DNA from 2 places in the Nocardiopsis mwathae genome. Region 2 is predicted to be linked to the other one. Evidence: riboswitches for the same ligand, from Rfam matches in the RefSeq annotation. Region 2 holds a riboswitch; the other holds the start of a gene.
The links. A riboswitch is a leader RNA that binds a small molecule or an ion and turns the genes downstream of it on or off. The one in region 2 is predicted to bind glycine.
Positions count from the first base shown of each region.

Region 1 (10,308 bases), 1.2 Mb from region 2:
GTCTGCTCGTGTTCACGGTGGGCCCGCGTGCGGTCCGCGGCCGATCCCGGCCGGTGCCGCGCCCCGGTCCACCCTGGCGGATCAGGGACCGACCCTACGGCACCCGCGGGATGAGAGTGGCCCGCGTGCGCGTTTATCCTCTGGTCTGGCACCCCGCCACATGATCCGACGATTGCCGCCGGATCGCCCCCGTCCACGCCGCCCGCCCCAACGACGCCCAGGAGCCCCCATGCCCACGCCGCAGCAGCACGTCTACGCCCCGCTCGCCGAGGTCATCCGCTCGGGGCTCCGGGAGGGCGTGCACTTCGGGACGGTCGTCGGGCTCACCGCCTCCGGCGAGGTCGGCTACGCGCGCGGCGACATCGAGGCCCCCATGTTCCCCCGGTCTTCGGCCAAGCCCCTCCAGGCGCTGGCGTCCCTGCGGGCCGGGGCGCCGATCACCGGCCCCGAGATCGCGATCGCCGCGGGCAGCCACAACGGTGAGGAGATCCACACCGACCTGGCGACGAAGATGCTCTCCGCCTCCGGGCTGACGCCCGACGCCCTGGGCTGCCCCGCCGACCGCCCGGTGTCGCCGCGCGCCCGCACCGCACTGGTGCTCTCCGGGCAGGAGCCGACCCGTCTGCACATGAACTGCTCCGGAAAGCACGCCGCGATGCTCGCCGCCTGCGTCGCCCGGGGCTGGGACACCTCCACCTACCTCGACCCCGGTCACCCGGTGCAGCGGGAGGTCCGCGCGGTCCTGGAGGAGAAGTGCGGCGAGCCCGTCGCGCACACGGCCGTCGACGGCTGCGGGGCGCCGCAGCTGGCCGTGTCCCTGATCGGGCTGGCCCGCGGCATCCGGTCCCTGGTGCTCGCCGACGAGGGCACCCAGGAGGCCGCGGTCGTGCGGGCCATGCGCGACTTCCCCGAGTACGTCGCCGGCGAGGGCCGCGACGACACCGCGCTGATGCGCGGCGTCCCGGGGCTGATCTCCAAGATCGGCGCCGAGGGCGTCATCGTCGTGGCCGCGCCCACCGGTGAGACCGTCGCGGTGAAGCTGAGCGACGGCGACCCGCTGACCCGCGCGCGCACCATGGTCGCGCTCACCGCGCTGCGCGCGCTCGGCGTCGACATCACGCCGGTCCGGCACATGCTGTCGGCTCCCGTCCTGGGCGGCGGCGAGCCGGTGGGCGAGATCCGCCCCCTCACGGACTGACCTCCCCCGCCGGTCTCGGCGAAGGTCACCGGGCACCGGCGGGCCCGCGGTGCGCTCCGCCGGGAGCGGCGCACGACGGAGACCGGGGCGGGAATCCCCCCGGCGCACCGCTCGTTGGGCTTTCACGGGGCCGGAGCCCGACGGGCGGCCGACGGCCCGGCGACACGGCCATCGACGGAGAACGGGGCGGAGCACACTCACATGCGCGACATCGTCATCGCCGGAGCGGGGATGGCCGGGCTGCACACGGCGGAGTCACTGCGCTCGGCCGGGTTCGACGGCACGGTCACCCTCATCGGCGACGAACCGCACCGCCCCTACTCCCGCCCTCCGCTGTCCAAGGAGGTCCTCACCGGGAAGGGTTCCCCCAGGAGCCTGCAGCTGCGCGAGGACGGCGAGATCGACGCGCTCGGCCTCGATCTGCGGCTGGGGCGCCGCGCCGAGCGGCTGCTCGCCGAGGAGCGGGCCGTTCTGCTCGACGACGGCACCCGCGTGGACTACGACGGCCTGGTCATCGCGACCGGGGCCCGGGCCCGCCGCCCCCGGACCGACCTGGCGGGCGTGCACACCCTGCGCACACTGGACGACGCCGAGGCGGTGCGCGCGGCGTTCGCGCGGCCCGGAGGGCACGTGGTGGTGGTCGGTGCCGGGTTCATCGGCTCGGAGGTCGCGGCGAGCGCCCGCGCGTGCGGCTGGGAGGTGACCCTGGTCGAGGCGGCACCCACCCCGCTCACCCGGGTGGTCGACCCGCGCGTCGGCACGGTCCTCACCGAGCTGCACCGCGACAACGGAGTGGATGTGCGGTTGGGCACCGGCGTCACCGCCTATGAGGGCCGCGGCCGGGTGGAGCGCGTCCGGCTGGCCGACGGCACCGCGGTGGAGGCGTCGATGGTGGTGGCCGGCCTCGGAGTGGACCTCAACACCGAGTGGCTGGCGGGGTCCGGGGTCAAGCTGGACGAGGAGGGCGCGGTGCTGTGCGACGCCCGCTGCGCGACGGCCGTGCCCGACGTGTATGCGGTCGGGGACCTCGCGAGCTGGCCGCACCCGCGCTACGGCGGCCGGATCCGCCTGGAGCACTGGACCAACGCCGGAGAGCAGGCGGCCGTGGTGGCGCACAACCTGCTGACCCCCGCCGAGGCGGAGCGGCGGGACTACACCCCGGTGCCCTATTTCTGGTCCGACCAGTACGGGATGAAGATCCAGCTGCTGGGCCGGGCCGCACCCGCCGACACCGTGGAGTTCGTGCACGGAGCGCCCGAGGACCGCAAGTTCGTCGCGTTCCTCGGACGCGCCGACGTGCTCGTCGGCGTCCTGGGGCTGCGCTCCACCCCGAAGACGATGCGCTACCGCACGCTCCTGGAGCAGCCGACCACGTGGGAGGACGCCCTGGCGGCGGCCGGACGCTAGTGTCCTGATTGGTTAGTTCGTTTATGGTTGTGGGATGAGTCTTCCCGGACCGAAACCGCCACCGCTGGACCTGTCCGAGGACGAGCGCACCGAGCTCCAGCGGTGGGTCAGACGCCGCAAGACCGCCCAGGACCTGGCCCTGCGGGCGCGGATCGTGCTCGCCTGCGCCCAGGGCATGTCCAACGCCCAAGTGCGGCGCGAGCTGGGGGTGTCGGCGCCCACGGTGACCAAGTGGCGGCAGCGCTTCGCCGAGCACCGCTTGGAGGGCCTGACCGACGAACCACGGCCGGGCCGGCCGCGCACCGTCACCGACGCCCAGGTCGAGGCGGTCGTGGCCGCGACCCTGGAGACCAGGCCCGCCCACGGCACCCACTGGTCCACACGCTCCATGGCCAAGCACACCGGCCTCACCCAGAACGCGGTCTGGCGGATCTGGAACGCCTTCGGCCTGCAACCCCACCGCACCGAGTCGTTCAAGCTCTCCACCGACCCGTTCTTCATCGACAAGGTCCGCGACGTGGTCGGCCTGTACCTGGACCCTCCCGAACGGGCGGTCGCGCTGTGCGTGGACGAGAAATCCCAGATCCAGGCCCTCAACCGCACCCAGCCGGTCCTGCCGATGATGCCCGGCATACCCGAGCGCGCGACCCATGACTATGTGCGCGCGGGAGTGACCAGCCTGTTCGCAGCCCTGGACACCGCCACCGGCCGGGTGATCACCTCCATCCACCGCCGGCACCGCGCCACGGAGTTCAAGAAGTTCCTGGCCAAGATCGACCGCGAGGTCCCTGCCGAGCTGCAGGTACACCTGGTCCTGGACAACTACGCAACGCACAAGACACCCGAGATCCGCAGGTGGCTGCTGCGCCACCCCCGGTTCCACCTCCACTTCATCCCGACCGGCTCGTCCTGGCTGAACCTGGTCGAACGCTGGTTCGCCGAGATCACCGAGCGGCTGATCCGCCGCGGCACCCACCGCAGCGTCCAAGCCCTGGAAAAGGACATCCGCGCCTGGGCCGCGTCCTGGAACGAGGACCCCCGCCCATATGTGTGGACCAAGACCGCCGAGGAGATCCTCGACAGCCTTGCCTTCTACTGCCAACAAATCAACAAACGAACTAACCAATCAGGACACTAGGGCGTGTTTGACGGATCATTCCCGGCTCGCGGCCACCGGAACGACGCTCGCTGCGCCGCTCCACTCGTAAAGCCGACCTGGATTGACTTCGTGAAGCGGCTTGCGAGCGCCGCCCCGGACGGCCGCTCGCTCACCGGAAAGCATCCGCCAAACACGCCCTAGGACGTGTCCCGTTGGATCGCGCCCTAATCTTCGATGCTGATGGCCTGTTTGGGGCACATCCGCACGGCCTCCTCCAGTCCGCCGCGCAGCTCCTCGGGCGGCTCCTCCTGCAGGATGTAGAGGAAGTCGTCGTCGCGAACCTCGAAGACCTGGGGCAGGATCCCCATGCAGACCGCGTTGCTCTCGCAGCGGTCGAAGTCCACGTTCACCCGCATGTGGCGCTCCTCACTTTCCCGTGTCTTTTCTCCGAGCCTAGCGGCGCTCCATGCGCGTGATCACGTGCGGCCCACCCCTATCCACCGCCTGTCCGCCCTCGCCTCCGATGACCTCGGGAGAACGGTTCGAATTCTCGTCGTGATTCGAACCGCTCGCCCGCGACCATCGGAGGGGTGGGGGTCAGGGACGGTCGGCGAAGCGGTCGGTCGCCTCGATGAGGTGGTGCAGGATGCCGGGTTCGCTGAAGGCGTGCCCGGCGTCGTCCACGATCGTGAACCGCGCCTCGGGCCAGGCCCGGTGGAGGTCGTAGGCGGTGCGCGCCGGGGTGCACACGTCGTAGCGGCCCTGGACGATCACGCCGGGGATGTCGCGCAGCCGCTTGGCGTTGGCGATCAGCTGGCCCGGGGTGAAGAAGCCGCCGTGCACGAAGTAGTGGTTCTCGATGCGGGCGAAGGCCAGCGCGTACTCCGGGTCGGCGTGCTGGGCGCGGATCTCCTCATCGGGGACGAGGGTGACCGTGGCGCCCTCCCACATGCTCCACGCCCGCGCCGCCTCCAGCCGGACCCCGGGGTCGGGAGAGTTGAGCCGCCGGGCGTAGGCGCCGATGAGGTCGTCGCGCTCGTCCTCGGGGATCGGCTCCAGGTAGGCCTCCCACTGCTCCGGGAAGAGGTGGGAGGCGCCCTCCTGGTAGAACCAGCGCAGCTCGTCGTTGCGCAGGGTGAAGATGCCGCGCAGGATCAGCTCGCTGACCCGGTGCGGGTGCTCCTCCGCATAGGCCAGTGCCAGCGCGCTCCCCCAGGACCCGCCGAAGACCTGCCACTTCTCCACGCCGACCATCCGGCGCAGCCGCTCCATGTCCCGGACCATCGCCTGGGTGGTGTTGGACTTCAGATCGACGTCCATGCCGCTGGCGTGCGGCGTGCTCCGCCCGCAGTTGCGCTGGTCGAACAGCAGGATGCGGTACTTCTCGGGGTCGAAGAGCCGCCGGTGTACCGGCCCGCACCCGCCGCCGGGGCCGCCGTGCAGGAAGACCGCGGGTTTGCCGGTGGGGTTCCCGCAGAGCTCCCAGTGGATCCGGTTCCCGTCACCGACATCGAGCATGCCGGTGTCGTAGGGATCGATCGGCGGGTACAGCGTGCGCATGGGGCATGCACCTTCCGTACAGACGTGGACGGTCGTGTGTGACAGAAAGAAGACAGGGCGAAAGGGGCGTGGATCCCGCCGGCGAGCGGGCACAGGGGGCGACGTCCCGCGGCAGCGGCGGCCGTCATGCCAATCCTAGACACCATTCCGCCGCCCGACGATCTTGAGCGGGTCGCCTCGGAAACGCACCTTTCGCCCGGGTAAGGTGACCAGAGTCACAGTGACGACGTGGAGGTTTCGCCCATGTCCAGCCCGGCAGCCCGCGAGTTCCGCTCCGCCCGCGACTTCCTCCTCGACCACCGCGAGGACCAGCACCTGGCCCACCGCGAATTCCGCTGGCCGCGGCCCGAGGAGTTCAACTGGGCGCTGGACCACTTCGACGTCGCGGCCGCCGAGCACCCCGACCGGATCGCGCTGTGGATCGTGGAGGAGGACGGCACCGAGACCAAGACGACCTACGGCGAGCTCGCGCAGCGCTCCGGGCAGGTCGCCAACTGGCTGCTCGCCCAGGGCGTACACCGGGGCGACCGGGTGCTGGTCATGCTCGGCAACCAGGTCGAGCTGTGGGAGGCGACGCTGGCCGCGATGCGCCTGGGAGCGGTCGTCGTCCCCGCCACCACGCTGCTGTCCGAAAGCGACATCACCGATCGGATCGAGCGGGGCGAGATCGCCCACGTGATCGTCAACGCGGTCGACACCCCCAAGTTCGAGGGGGTGGGCGGGCACTGGACGCGGATCGCGGTCGGGATCATGGAGGGCTGGCTCGACTACACCGACTCGCTCCACGCCGGTCTGGACTTCGCGCCGGAGGGCCCCACCCCCGCCGGAGACCCGCTGCTGCTCTACTTCACCTCGGGCACCACCTCCCGACCCAAGATGGTGCTGCACACCCACCTCTCCTATCCCGTGGGGCACCTGTCCACCATGTACTGGGCGGGCATCCGCCCCGGCGACGTGCACCTCAACATCTCCTCGCCGGGCTGGGCCAAGCACGCCTACAGCAGCGTCTTCGCCCCGTGGAACGCCCAGGCCACGGTCCTGGTGGTGAACCAGGCCGTGTTCGACGCCTCCTACCTGCTGGACCAGATCGTGCGGTGCGGCGTCGACACCTTCTGCGCGCCGCCCACGGTGTGGCGGATGCTGATCCAGGCGGACCTTGGTTCATGGAACGTGCCCATGCGCGAGGTGGTCGCGGCGGGCGAACCGCTCAACCCCGAGGTCATCGAACAGGTCCGGCGCGCCTGGGGGCTGACGGTGCGCGACGGGTTCGGGCAGACGGAGACGACCCTGCAGATCGGCAACGGCCCCGGGCAGGAGATCCGGCCCGGCTCGATGGGCCGCCCCATGCCGGGGTTCACCATCGCCCTGGAGGACCCCGTCACCGGCGAGGTCGGCGACCAGGGCGAGATCTGCGTCGACCTGGCCGACGACCCCGTCGGAGTGATGGCCGGCTACGGCGACAACCACGAGCGCACCAAGGAGGTCATGCGCGGCGGCCGCTACCACACCGGCGACGTGGCCACCCGCGACGCCGACGGCTACATCACCTACATCGGACGCGGCGACGACGTCTTCAAGGCCTCCGACTACCGCATCTCCCCCTTCGAGCTGGAGAGCGTGCTCATCGAGCACGAGGCCGTGGCAGAGGCGGCCGTCGTGCCCTCCCCCCACCCGGTGCGCCTGGCCGTCCCCAAGGCCTTCGTCACCCTCGTCGCGGGCCGGAGACCCGACGCCGAGACCGCGCGCGACATCCTCGGCTATGCCCGCGAGAACCTGTCCGCCTACAAGCGGGTGCGGCGGTTGGAGTTCGCCGAGCTGCCCAAGACCGTCTCCGGAAAGATCCGCCGGGTACAGCTGCGCCAGGCCGAAGAGGGGCGCGACGCCGAGGCCGGCGGCCGCAACGAGCACGAGTACTGGGAAGAGGACTTCCCCGACCTCAAGGACTGAAGGACTAAAGGGCTAAAGGACTAAAGGGCTAGAAGGCCGGGGAAAGGACGCGAGGACGACCGGCGCCGGAGGGCGTGCCCGGCGCCGATGACCCACGCCACAAACGTCGGGCAGTGGAAGCCTGACGTGCGCCGCCGCGTTAGTGTTGCCGAAGGCGAACAGCGGCGAACGAGGGGTAGAGGAAGACGGCATGCCGAACACCAACGACACCAGGGTCGAGAGCTACCTTCCGCTCGTCGCACCGCAGGACGTCCTGGCCGAACTGCCCATGGGCCCCGAGCGCAGCACCCTGGTGGAGGACGCGCGCGCCGAGATCAAGCGGATCATCGACGGCGATGACGACCGGCTGCTGGTGATCGTCGGACCGTGCTCGGTCCACGACACCGAGGCCGCGCTCGACTACGCCCGCCGCCTCAAGGACCTCATCCCCTCGCTCAGCGGCGAGCTGTGCATCGTGATGCGTGTGTACTTCGAGAAGCCGCGCACCACTCTGGGCTGGAAGGGCCTGATCAACGACCCCGGCCTGGACGAGACCTACGACGTGCACCGCGGCCTGCGCACCGCGCGCAAGCTGCTGCTGGACGTCGGCTCGCTGGGCGTCCCCTCGGGCACCGAGTTCCTCGACCCGATCACCCCGCAGTACATCGCCGACGCGGTGGCGTGGGGCGCGATCGGCGCGCGGACCACCGAGAGCCAGGTGCACCGACAGCTGAGCAGCGGCCTGAGCATGCCGGTCGGGTTCAAGAACGGCACCGACGGCGACGTGCAGGTCGCGGTCGACGCCTGCGGAGCCGCCGCCGCGTCGCACACCTTCTTCGGCGTCGACCCCAGCGGCGCCGGGTCGGTCGTCGTCACCCACGGCAACCCCGACTGCCACGTCATCCTGCGCGGCGGCCGTTCCGGCCCCAACTACGACGCCGAGAGCGTCGGCGCGGCGCTGGAGGTCATCGAGGGCTCGGACCTGCCCCGCCGGATCATGATCGACGCCAGCCACGCCAACAGCGGCAAGGACCACACGCGCCAGCCGAGCGTCGCCCACGCCATCGGCGAGCAGGTCGCCGCCGGGGAGAAGGGCATCGTCGGCGTGATGCTGGAGAGCAACATCGTCGAGGGTGCGCAGAAGCTCAACGGCGACCCGGACAGCCTCACCTACGGCCAGTCCATCACCGACAAGTGCATGGGGTGGGAGACCACCGAGAGCGTCCTGCGCGAGCTCGCCGAGGCCGTCCGCACCCGCCGCAAGGCCTGAGCGGACCCGCCGCTGGGCGCCGCCCGTCGCCGCTGCTAGGCTGGCCGCTAGTTGCTGACCCCGCACGGGAGAGTGTCCGCGCATCCAGCACGGGCCGCCGAAGGAGCAATTCCTCCCCGAAGACAACCTCTCAGGCGCACAGGACCGTACGGGCGAGACCACTCTGGAAAGCAGGAGCGCACCGCTCCTCGCCGAAGGTGCAAGCCACGCCGTGCGCGGGGTGAAGCTCTCAGGCACCGATGACAGAGGGGGAGGATGGCAACGCCTTTGCAGATACGACGTCCATCCTCTCGGGAGTGCCCATGACGGAGCCCGCAAGCGCCCCCCGCAGAACACCGCTGCACGCGGTCCACGAGCGGCTGGGGGCCAACCTCGTCGACTTCGCCGGGTGGCTGATGCCGCTGCGCTACGGCAGCGAGACCGCCGAGCACCGGGCGGTGCGCGAGCGCGCCGGACTGTTCGACCTGTCCCACATGGGCGAGATCGCCGTGACCGGCCCGCAGGCCGCCGCGTTCCTCGACTACGCGCTGGTCGGACACCTGTCCAAGGTCAAGGTCGGCCGTGCCCGCTACACCATGATCACCGCGGCGGACGGCGGTGTGCTCGACGACCTGATCGTCTACCGGCTCGGCGAGGAGGAGTACCTCGTCGTCGCCAACGCCGCCAACAACGACACCGTCGTCGCCGCGCTCACCGAACGCGCCGCCGGGTTCGACGTCCGGGTCGAGGACCGGTCCGCCGACTACGCCCTCATCGCCCTGCAGGGCCCCGAGGCCGTGCGGATCCTGGCCCCCCTCACCGACGCCGACCTGTCGGAGATCACGTACTACGCCGGCTACCACCACACCGTGGCCGGCCACCCCGTGCTGCTCGCCCGCACCGGCTACACCGGTGAGGACGGCTTCGAGATCTTCGTCCACCCCGGTTCCGACGCCCCCGCCGTGTGGGACGCGCTGCTCACCGCCGGCGAGCCGCACGGCCTGGTCCCGGCCGGGCTGTCCGCGCGCGACACGCTGCGCCTGGAGGCGGGCATGCCGCTGTACGGCAACGAGCTCAGCGCCGACATCACCCCCTTCGACGCCGGTCAGGGCCGGGTGGTCAAGTTCGAGAAGGACGGCGACTTCGTGGGCCGCGCCGCACTGGCCAAGGCCGCGGAGACCGAGCGCACCCGCCGCCTGATCGGCCTGGTCGGCCGCGGCCGCCGCCCCCTGCGCCACGGCCAGCAGGTCCTGCGGGACGGGTCCCCGGTGGGCACCATCACCAGCGGCGCCCCCTCCCCCACCCTCGGCAAGCCCGTCGCGATGGCCTACGTCGACGGCGACCTCGACACCGCCTCCGGCACGTTCACCGTGGACGTGCGGGGGCGCGCCGAAGAGGTCGACGTCGTCGAGCTGCCCTTCTACAAACGGGACCGCTGATGCCCCTGGCCGGCTGCGGCCAGGCGCGAGCCGCGGTGCGGGCGGCGTCGGACACCCGGCAGAATCTCCGCCGGGGCCGAGGGCGCGCCGCAACGTGTACAGGACACGACCGTGCGGGAGCTGTCCCGCGGTGCCGGACGACAACGAAAGATCTCCTGGGGAGTTGAATTGAGCGTTCCCGCTGAGCTGAACTACACGAAAGAGCACGAGTGGGTGGCCATCAACGACGGTGTCGCCACCGTCGGGATCACCGCCTACGCCGCCGAGGCGCTGGGGGACATCGTCTTCGTCGACCTGCCGGAGACGGGTGCCACGGTGGCGGCCGGCGACACCTGCGGCGAGGTCGAGTCGACCAAGTCGGTCAGCGACATCTACGCACCGGTGAACGGCGAGGTCGTCGACACCAACCAGGACGCGGTGGACAACCCCG
Region 1 covers NZ_JACHDS010000001.1:3,715,806-3,726,113, forward strand. Annotated here, with positions in the region: gene HNR23_RS15980 (asparaginase) at 230-1,198, shown strand; gene HNR23_RS15985 (NAD(P)/FAD-dependent oxidoreductase) at 1,400-2,605, shown strand; gene HNR23_RS15990 (IS630 family transposase) at 2,640-3,743, shown strand; gene HNR23_RS15995 (ferredoxin) at 3,929-4,120, opposite strand; gene pip (prolyl aminopeptidase) at 4,302-5,264, opposite strand; gene HNR23_RS16005 (AMP-binding protein) at 5,508-7,211, shown strand; gene HNR23_RS16010 (3-deoxy-7-phosphoheptulonate synthase) at 7,402-8,460, shown strand; glycine riboswitch at 8,516-8,617, shown strand; gene gcvT (glycine cleavage system aminomethyltransferase GcvT) at 8,763-9,878, shown strand; gene gcvH (glycine cleavage system protein GcvH) at 10,047-10,308, shown strand, end outside.
Region 1: another riboswitch for glycine. It lies ahead of gcvT (glycine cleavage system aminomethyltransferase GcvT); the one in region 2 lies ahead of gcvP (aminomethyl-transferring glycine dehydrogenase).

Region 2 (10,308 bases):
ATGATGTGCGGCGTCGTCCCTCGATTCGGGGCGCGTCGAGGAGACCACGCGGGCGCCGTTTCATCCTCGGCGCCGGCGGCCTCTTCGACGAGAGGCAGCAGGCGAGCATGTCCAGCGGTTCTCCTGAATGACCTCTCCCCGTCCCGGTCGGCGACGGAAAGCCGGTGCTCGTAGCGCCTGCGTGCCGCGGACCGCGGGCCGAGGAGGTCGCGGTCGGGGTTCCAGCCCTCCGACCGCGGCTGGTGACAAGTCGGTCTCGAATGTGCGCGGCGCTTCCCTGAGCGGAGAGCGACGCATGCGCCCTATGGCCGGTCAGCGGGGTGCTGCGTACATCAGCGGTAGTAGATGAACAGCAGCCACACCACCTGTCCTTGCGTGTTGAGTGCCCGCTGGCAGAGCCATCGGTGGGCACCCGAGTGCTGGTTGACGTAGGCGCGCCCGGTTTGGTCGCATCCGATCGCGGTCCGCTGCTGGCTATGGAAACGCCACTGACCGTCCGCGGCCATTGCCGTTCCCGCCATCAGCGGGGGACTTGCCAGCATCGCGACGGCGATTACCGCGATCATCGCGGCCCGCTTGATCAGGTTTCTGCGCATCGGAGCCCTTTCGGGTCGGGCTGCTCGAAACGCACACGTTAGTAACGGGAAGTACCCAACGCGATAGGGGGTCTGTGTCCGGAATCGGCCACCGGAATACGGGCTCCGGTAGTCGCGTCGCGACCAGAACATCGGGGCTGACCGCGGCTTCACCCGATCGAAAGCCAGTGCCGGATAGCAGAGGCCGGCCCGGTGGAGGTCGAGGTGCCCCGCGACCGCGACAATTCCTTCACCCCGGCCATCGTCAAGAAGCGCCGGCGCCGGCTCAACGGCGTCAACGGCATCGTCCTGTCCCTGAGCGCCAAGGGTCCGACCCACGGCGAGATCTGCGCCCACCTGGCCGAGGTCTACGGTGCCGAGGTCTCCGAGCGGACCGTCTCGGCCATCACCGACGCCGCCATGGAGCACATGGCCGAGTGGCCAAACCGCCCCCTGGACGCGGTCTACCCGGTGCTGTTCGTCGATGCGATCAACGTCGAGATCCGCGACGGCCAGGTCGCCGACCGCCCGGTCCATGTGGTGCTGGGGGTCACCGCCGAGGGCGAGCGCGACATCCTGGGGCTGTGGGCCGGAGACGGCGGCGAGGGCGCCGAGTACCGGGCCCACGTGTTCACCGAGCTGAAGAACCGCGGTGTGGCCGATGTGCTGATGCCGGTGGCCGACGGGCTGAAGGGCATGGGCGAGGCGGTGGAGTCGGCCTGGCCGCGCACCGTGGTGCAGACCTGCATCGTCCACCTGCTGCGCAACAGCTTCCGGTATGCCTCCCGCGCGGATCGGGAGAAGGTCGCCCGGGACCTGCGGCCGGTCTACACGGCGGCCACCGAGGAGGCCGCCCTGGAGCGCTTCGCGGAGTTCTGCGAGGCCTGGGGGCCGAAGTATCCCGGGATCGTCAGGCTGTGGGAGGACGCCTGGGCCGAGATGGTGCCGTTCCTCGCGTTCGATGTGGAGATCCGCCGCGTCATCTGCACCACCAACGCGATCGAGTCGATCAACGCCCGGATCCGCCGCGCGGTCAAGGCGCGCGGGCACTTCCCCAGCGAGCAGGCCGCGCTCAAGTGCGTCTATCTGGCGTTGATGAGCCTGGACCCGAAGGGGACCGGGCGGGCGAAGTGGAGCGCCAGGTGGAAGAAGCCGCTGAACGCCTTCGATCTGGCGTTCGATGGCCGGTTGACCGCGACACGCCGCTGACCAGGAGAAACATCGACACCGATAGATCGGCAGCCCCCGAATCGGCGCCGCCGGCCGCGGGTCGCGGGTAGCGGAGAGGCAGCGGACCCGGTCGGCGGCACGCGGCGGCCGTGCCGCGTTCTGTCGGTGGGCTCCGGGACGATGGTCATCGGCGGACGACCGCCGGCGGCATCCGCGGCGGGCGGGCCGCCACCGACAGGGAGGTAGGCATGCGCCGGACGGACGAAGAGGTCATCCCGATCCTGCGTGTCGCCGACGCCGCGGCGTCGGCCGCGTGGTACGGGCGGCTGGGCTTCGCCATGGAGTGGGAACATCGCTTCGAACCGGGATCCCCCGCGTTCGTCGAGGTCGCCCGGGGCCGGGCTCGGCTGTTCCTATCGGAGCACACGGGCGACGCCCGCCCCGACACGCTGGTGTACCTGCGGATCCGCGAGGTGGACGCTGTCGCCGCGGAGTTCGGCATGCGCCCGGAGGACCGGCCCTGGGCGCGCGAGGTCGAACTGAGTGACCCGGACGGCAACCGCGTGCGGATCGGCACGCCCGCGGAGTGACCCGGCGGCATGCGGCCCCGGTCCCACCGCCCGCGCCGGCTGTCGGTGGGGCTGTTCCGCGGCCGGTTGCGGATGGGCGGCGGGGGCGGCACAGAACAGCCGAAGAGGTTCCACGACGCGCCGATGGGTGTCGTTGACGCTGTCCATCCGACCGGCTTACCTTCATTGTCGAAGGAACCCGCGGCGCACCCTTCGACCCCCTGTCAAACCGCCGTGGGCCGAGGAGCCGGAGGTTCGGCGGTGGCGGTTACGAGCGGCAAGCGGCAAGCCTCCGGTCTCACGCGCTCAGCGCTGCGGCGGGCCGGGGAGCAGGGCCTGCTGTGTGAAGAGGACGTGGTGGCGCTGCCTATGGACGTCGGCTATCGCGGCCCAACGGCATGTGCGGCCGCCGGAATCACCTACCGCCAGCTCGACTACTGGGCGAGAACCGGGCTGGTGGGTCCGAGCGTGCGCCAGGACGACGGGCGCGGCGGACCGCCCCTCTACAGTGTGCGCGACATCCTCATCCTCAAGGTCGTCAAACGCCTGATCGACACGGGCATCTCCGTGCAGCAGATCCGGACCGCCGTGGAGCACCTCCGGCGCCGCGATACGGCCGACATCGCCCAGATCACCCTGATGAGCGACGGCATCAGCGTGTACGAGTGCACCACGCCCGACGAGGTCGTCGAGCTGCTCCAGCGGGGGCAGGGCGTGTTCGGGATCGCCCTGGGCCGGGTCTGGCGCGAGGTCGAGGGCCGCCTGAGCGAACTTCCCGGTGAGCACCTGCCGCAGCCCGCGGACGCCCACCCGGGCGACGAACTCGCGCGCCGCCGCCGCGAGCGCCGCATCGGCTGAATCGGCCCCGGTCGCGCGCCCGGGGCGGCAGGGAGGCCCGGTTCGCCCGTCCCCGGCCCACCCCCGGTACGCTGCCGGGACGCCGGTGGCGCCCGCGGTCCAGGGGCGCCCGTAGGCCGTCGGCCGCGACCAGGGAGGGGCAGCGCTGCGCGACTCGCCACGGTTTAGTACGGTTTGAGGGAACGCAGGGGTACCGTACTCACGGTCCGCCGTCAGGGTCCGCACGGACACGCCCGATGGACTCCGTCCGTGAGTCGGCCGGTGCGTGGTGCCCGTGGGCGCCGTCCACCGGAAGGGCCCGTACAACACACCGCACAACAGCACAGGACCGGACCGTAGATACCACGCGGGAGAGACCCCCGACAGGGGCGCCGACGGGGCAATACTCCCCAGTAACCTCTCAGGCACCAGGGACCGCGTGGAGGAGGCCACTCTGGAGCGGCAGGCGCTTCTGCCGCCTGCGCCGCGCACTGCGCGGTCCCGCGTGACAGAGGGGGAGACCACATAGGAGCAGCCGCGAGATCGGCTACTGCGACCAGGAGGTCTCCATGCCGGAGCAGCCCACCCATGAGAACGCCACGGGGGGAGCGCCCGCGCGCGTCTTCGCCGACCGGCACATCGGCCCGGACCCCGTGGAAATCGAGCACATGCTCGCAACGGTGGGCTTCGGCTCCACCGCCGAGCTGATGGCCGCGGCCGTCCCGGAGAGCATCCTCAGCACGCCGGGCGGCCCCGCCCCGCTGCGGCTCCCCGAGGCCGCCGGTGAGACCGCCGCGCTGGCCGAGCTGCGCGCCCTCGCCGACCGCAACCAGGTCCTCACCTCGATGATCGGGCGCGGCTACTACGGCACGATCACCCCGCCGGTGATCCTGCGCAACATCCTGGAGAACCCCGCCTGGTACACGGCCTACACCCCTTACCAGCCCGAGATCTCCCAGGGGCGCCTCGAAGCGCTGCTGAACTTCCAGACGATGGTCGGTGACCTCACCGGGCTCCCGGTCTCCGGGGCGTCGCTGCTGGACGAGGCGACCGCAGCCGGCGAGGCCATGACGCTCGCCCGGCGTGCGACCCGCGGCAAGGCCGCCGCCTTCATCGTCGACTCCGACGTGTTCCCGCAGACGCTGTCGGTGCTGCGCACCCGCGCCGAGCCGCTCGGCATCGACATCGTCGTCGCCGACCTGGCCGAGGGCCTGCCCGACGTCGAGGCGTTCGGCGTGCTCGTGCAGTACCCCGCCGCGAGCGGTGCCGTGCGCGACCCGCGGCCCGTCATCGAGGCCGCGCACGAGCGCGGCGCCCAGGCCGTCGTGGCCGCCGACATCCTCGCCCTGACCATGCTGCGCAGCCCCGGGGAGCTGGGCGCCGACATCGCCGTCGGGTCCACCCAGCGGTTCGGTGTCCCCATGGGCTTCGGCGGACCGCACGCCGGCTACATGTCGGTGCGCGAGGGCCTGCAGCGCCAGCTGCCCGGCCGCCTCGTCGGCGTATCGGTGGACAACGCGGGCAAGCCCGCCTACCGCCTCGCCCTGCAGACCCGCGAGCAGCACATCCGCAGGGAGAAGGCCACCAGCAACATCTGCACGGCCCAGGTCCTGCTGGCCGTCATGGCCGGGATGTACGCCGTCTACCACGGCCCGCAGGGGCTGCGCGCGATCGCCGAGGACGTGCACCGCGGCACCGTGCGGCTCGCCGAAGGGCTGCGCGCCCGCGGCTTCGAGGTGCTGCACTCCGACTTCTTCGACACCCTGCGGGTGCGGGTGCGGGGCGGCGCCGACGGCGTCGTCGCGGCCGCCCGCGACAACGGCGTGAACCTGCTGCGCGTCTCCGACGACGTCGTCGGCATCTCCTGTGACGAGACCACCACCGGCGACGACCTGGCCGCGGTGCTCGCGGCGTTCGGCGGCAAGGAGGGCGGCGGCGCGGACCAGAGGGCGGCCGTCGCCCTGCCGGAGGGGCTGCGCCGCGGCGTGGACTACCTCGACCATCCGGTCTTCAGCACCCACCGCAGCGAGACCTCGCTGCTGCGCTACATGCGGCGGCTGGCCGACAAGGACCTCGCGCTGGACCGCAGCATGATCCCGCTGGGCTCGTGCACGATGAAGCTCAACGCCACCGCCGAGATGGAGTCGATCACCTGGCCGGAGTTCGCCGGGCTGCACCCCTTCGCTCCCCTGGAGCAGGCGGCCGGAACCGTCGCCCTGGTGCGCGACCTGGAGAAGTGGCTCGCCGAGGTCACCGGGTATGACGCAGTGTCGCTGCAGCCCAATGCCGGTTCGCAGGGGGAGCTCGCCGGGCTGCTGGCCATCCGCGGCTACCACCGCGACCGCGGCGAGGCCCGGCGCGACGTCTGTCTGATCCCCAGCTCCGCCCACGGCACCAACGCGGCCAGCGCGGTGATGGCGGGCATGCGGGTGGCCGTCGTGGCGTGCGACGCGGGCGGCAACGTCGACCTGGGCGACCTGCGCGCCAAGATCGACAGGCACGGCGGCGAGCTGGCCGCGCTGATGGTGACCTACCCCTCCACGCACGGCGTCTACGAGGACACCATCACCGAGGTGTGCCGCCTGGTGCACGAGGCCGGGGGGCAGGTCTACGTCGACGGGGCCAACCTCAACGCGCTGCTCGGCTGGGCCAAGCCCGGTGAGTTCGGCGCCGACGTCAGCCACCTCAACCTGCACAAGACCTTCTGCATCCCGCACGGGGGCGGCGGTCCGGGGGTCGGCCCGGTGGCGGTGCGCTCGCACCTGGCCGGGTTCCTGCCCAACCACCCCGGCCAGCCCGACGCGGGGCCGCACACCGGCGTCGGCCCGGTCTCGGCGGCACCGTTCGGCTCGGCCGGGATCCTGCCGATCTCCTGGGCCTACATCCGGATGATGGGCGAGCAGGGGCTGCGCTCGGCCACCGAGGTGGCGGTGCTCAGCGCCAACTACGTGGCCAAGAGGCTGGAGCCCCACTACCCGGTGCTCTACACGGGAAAGGGCGGGCTCGTCGCCCACGAGTGCATCATCGACATCCGCGACCTGGCCAAGAAGACCGGCATCACCAACGAGGACGTGGCCAAGCGGCTCATCGACTACGGCTTCCACGCCCCGACGATGTCGTTCCCGGTGGCCGGGACGCTGATGGTGGAGCCCACGGAGAGCGAGAACCTCGAAGAGCTCGACCGCTTCATCGATGCGATGATCGCCGTCCGCGGTGAGATCGACCGGGTAGCCGACGGCAGCTACGACGCCGAGGACAACCCGTTGAAGAACGCCCCGCACACCGCCGAGGCGCTCACCGTCGACGACTGGAAGCACGCCTACTCCCGCGGTGAGGGCGGCTACCCCGTGCCGGAGCTGAGGCTGAACAAGTACTGGTCGCCGGTCGGGCGCATCGACCAGGCCTACGGCGACCGCAACCTGGTCTGCGCCTGCCCGCCGCCCGAGGCCTTCGAGGTCTAGGGTCCACGGCTCCGGGGCCGATCCGGGGAGCTCGTCGGCGTGGCGCCGGCACCCGCAGCGGGTGCCGGCGCCACGCCGCGTTCGGCCGCCAGGCGGGGCAGCGTGATCGCTCGGGATCCGGGCGCAGGGAGGTCCCGGAAAGGGACGCCGTCTACGAATCTACATCGTAAAGGCCGTGGTTCTGCTGTCTCACCCCGGCCAACCCGGGCCGATTCGTCCGCACACCCGCTCCGACACGTTAGTCTCCGAACGACAAGGCCCGAATCGGCTGCGCCTTCGGCGGCCCGAGGGCCACATCCCCTCGTGCGGAAAGCGACGTTCCATGACCGTGACGTCCAGAACCTCCACATTCGAAGCCGCCGCAGACCGATCGGAGACCGAGTTCGGGAACCTGTGCGACCAGGCGCGCGATCTGGCCGAAAGCGGCCACCTCAAACGCGCCGCCCAGCTCTACACGCAGGTTTTGGACGGCGACTCGCACCACCACCGCCCCATGGCCGCGCTCGGCCTCGCGGTGGTCCGGCACACCCTCGGCGACATCGGCACCGCCCGTGAAGCCGCCCGGATCGCCGTCGACACCGGCCACCCCGAGTACGCCCCGCGCGCCGCCTACCACCTCGCCCTGTCCTATGAGGAGGAGGACGCGGCCGAGCAGGCCGAGGAAGCGTGGCACGACGTGCTCGCCGCAGGGAACGACCGCTACACCCCGGCCGCCCACTACGGGCTCGCCAGGATCGCCGAGGGACGCGGGGACCCGGAGACCGCCGCCGGCCACTGGGGCCGGGTGCTCGACGGCCCGGACCGCGGTCTGGCGGCGCAAGCCGCCCACGACTACGGTGAGCGGCTCCTGGCCCGCGGCGACGTCGACATGGCGGCAGAGGTCATCCGGCACGGGCTGGCGGCCGAGGACCACCCTGCGCTGCGCCTGCTGCTCGGCGCGGTACACGTGGAGCGCGCGATCGGCGAGTTCGGTGCGGTCGTCGACGCCTCCCGCGACGACGAGGCGGCCACCGGTGAACCGGGAACCGCTGCGGCCGCCGTCGAATTGCTGGCCCGGCTGCTCGCCGTGCGCGGCGACACCGAGGCGGCCGAGCGGGCCTGGGAGACGGGCCTGACGCACCGTGACGCCGCGACCGCCGCGGACGTGCGCGCGCGGCTGCGCCGCGGCTTCCTGGACCCGCACGCCGACACCGCGGCGGAGGAGAGCGCCGACCGGGCCGCGGCCGGTGACACCGTGGCGTGGTGGGACCCTTACCTGGAAGCGGCCGTCGCCCAGGGCAGCACCCCGATGCTCGCCGGCGAGCTCTTCTACGCCGTCGACCGGATGTACTCTCGGCTGGCGATGCCCCTCGTCGACGACGAGACACGGGCGGCGGCGCTCCGGCGGACTCTTCAGGAGACGGTCCGCTCACCCGGTGAGTACGTGTGGGGGCGATCGCTCCACGACGACTTTCGGGAGCGGCTGCGCCGGGCGGCGGGATCCGACACCGACGTCCTCCCGGAGGGCTGGCCGGACCACGCCGACCGGGACTGACCGCGGCACGATGAACGACCGATGCAACCGACCCGCGAACCGATGAAGGCCCGATGGAGATCGCCACACCCCGGGGACCGGCCCGGATCGACCTCGATACTCCCGGCGGGCGCGCCCGCTACCTGCTGGTGGTCACGCACGGCGCCGGCGGCGGCGTCGACGCCCCCGACATCCTGGCGGTCCGCGGCGCCGCGCTGAAGGCCGGCGGCGCCGTCGCGCGGGTCACCCAGGCCTACCGGGTGGCCGGACGGAAGATGCCGGGGGCGAAGACAGAATCGCAGGACGAGGCGTGGCGGGCGGTGGTGGCGGCCCTGACCGAGCGGCCGGAGTTCGGCGGCGTGCCGCTGGTGCTGGGCGGCCGCAGCAACGGCGCCCGCGTCGCCTGCCGGACGGCCGCGGACCTCGGGGCCGCGGCGGTGGTGGCACTTGCGTTCCCGCTGCACCCGCCGGGTCGGCCGGAGCGGTCGCGAGCGGCGGAACTGCGCGGTGCGGGTGTCCCCGTGCTCGTGGTCAACGGTGACCGGGACCCGTTCGGTGTCCCCGACGCTGCCGATGCCACCACCCTGCTGGTCCGGCCGGGGGAACGCCACGACCTGGCCAAGGACCCGGAGGGCGTGGCCGGGGCCGTGGTGGAGTGGATCACCCGCCACGTGGCGTGAACGGGCGATCCCTCTGCCGCCGGTGGTCGTCGCGGCTCGCGGTCGGCCCCGGTCGCGGGCGCCACCGGTCCCTCGCCGTCACCGAGACGCGCGGGGAAGACGGGTCGGCGGTCAGGCCGCGGCGGGTGCGTCGGTGGGGCGGTGCGGGGCGATCACACCGCCGTCGGGCAGCAGCTCGCCGGTGTCCTCGAAGATGACCACACCGTTGCACAGCAGGCTCCAGCCCTGTTCCGGGTGGCCGGCGAGCACGCGCGCGGCCTCGCGGTCGACGTCGTCGAACGAGGGGCAGGTGGGTGTGTGCTGGCACATCGTGCGCCTCCGGTCTGTTATCCGTGTTTCGCCGCGAGATGCACCGATCGCACGCTAGTGGTCTGCGGCCCGCGGCATCTTGCGCTTATACCTGGTGAGACGCACGAAACCCCAGGTCGGTGCGGCAGCGGCCAGGTGTGGCCACGGTCCGATCCGGTGGAACCCCGGCGCCGCGGTCGGCATCGGATCCTCCCCGTGCGCCGCACGGGACACCCGCGGGGTCAGGCCCCCGGGTCGTCCCGAGACAGCCGGTCGGCATGGCGGACCGGTTCGGGGATCCGGTAGTTCGGCGCCGTCCGCAGCACCAGCTCGGTCGCGCTGTCCAGGTCGATGCGGTGGCCGATGGAGACGTAGACCGGTTTCACCCCCGTGCGGGTGCGCAGCGCCCGGCCCACCACCTCGTCCCCGTCGACCAGCGGCGACCACGACCCGCGCTGCTGCCCCGGAGGCTCGGCCCGCCCGACGAACGGCGTCTTGCCGACCCCGAGGGTCGGCCGGTCCAGCAGCACCCCCAGGTGGCAGGCGAGGCCGAAGCGGCGCGGGTGGGCCAGGCCGAACCCGTCGCAGACGAACACGTCCGGCGCGGTCCCCAACCGGTCGATCGCGTCGAGCAGCGGCGGCAGCTCGCGGAACGCGAACAGCCCGGGAACATACGGGAAGCGGGGAGCCGTGGCCACCGTCGCCGCGTCGACCACCTCCAGGGTCTCGGCCGACAGCACCACCGCGGCCGCCACCAGCCGCCCTTCGGTGTAGCTGACGTCCAGCCCCGCGACCAGCCCGACCCGCTCCACGTCCACGGGCTGCGCGCGTACCCGCGGCGCCAGGAGGTCCTGCAGGGCGCGTGCCTCCTCGACCGACGGCGGCCCGCCGCCGCGCGGCCATGTCGCCGCGGCCGGGTCGATGGCCCCCGCCGACGGACGGACGGGGGAGGGGAGGGGCTGCTCGCTGCCGGCGGGACGGGCGTTCATGAAGCCAAACTAGCGCCACCGGCGGGGCCGAGGGGCACCGCGGTCGGAAGGTCAGTAGCCGCCGCGCGTTCTGCGGGCGGCGGGACGGCTGCGCCGCCCCGCTCCCGCCAGGCCACCGCGGTAGAAGGCGCGGATGAGCTCGCCGCCGAGGTTGACCCCGGCGCCCAGGGCCAGGCCGATCGCCACCGCCTCGGCCAGCCCCAGCAGGCCTGTCACCGCGTCGCCC
Region 2 covers NZ_JACHDS010000001.1:2,522,914-2,533,221, reverse strand. Annotated here, with positions in the region: gene HNR23_RS10670 (hypothetical protein) at 333-596, opposite strand; partial or broken gene HNR23_RS10665 (IS256 family transposase) at 777-1,784, shown strand; gene HNR23_RS10660 (glyoxalase superfamily protein) at 1,994-2,335, shown strand; gene HNR23_RS10655 (MerR family transcriptional regulator) at 2,576-3,172, shown strand; glycine riboswitch at 3,510-3,599, shown strand; gene gcvP (aminomethyl-transferring glycine dehydrogenase) at 3,721-6,612, shown strand; gene HNR23_RS10645 (tetratricopeptide repeat protein) at 6,935-8,146, shown strand; gene HNR23_RS10640 (alpha/beta hydrolase family protein) at 8,200-8,805, shown strand; gene HNR23_RS10635 (DUF5999 family protein) at 8,917-9,114, opposite strand; gene HNR23_RS10630 (endonuclease V) at 9,336-10,082, opposite strand; gene HNR23_RS10625 (threonine/serine exporter family protein) at 10,134-10,308, opposite strand, start outside.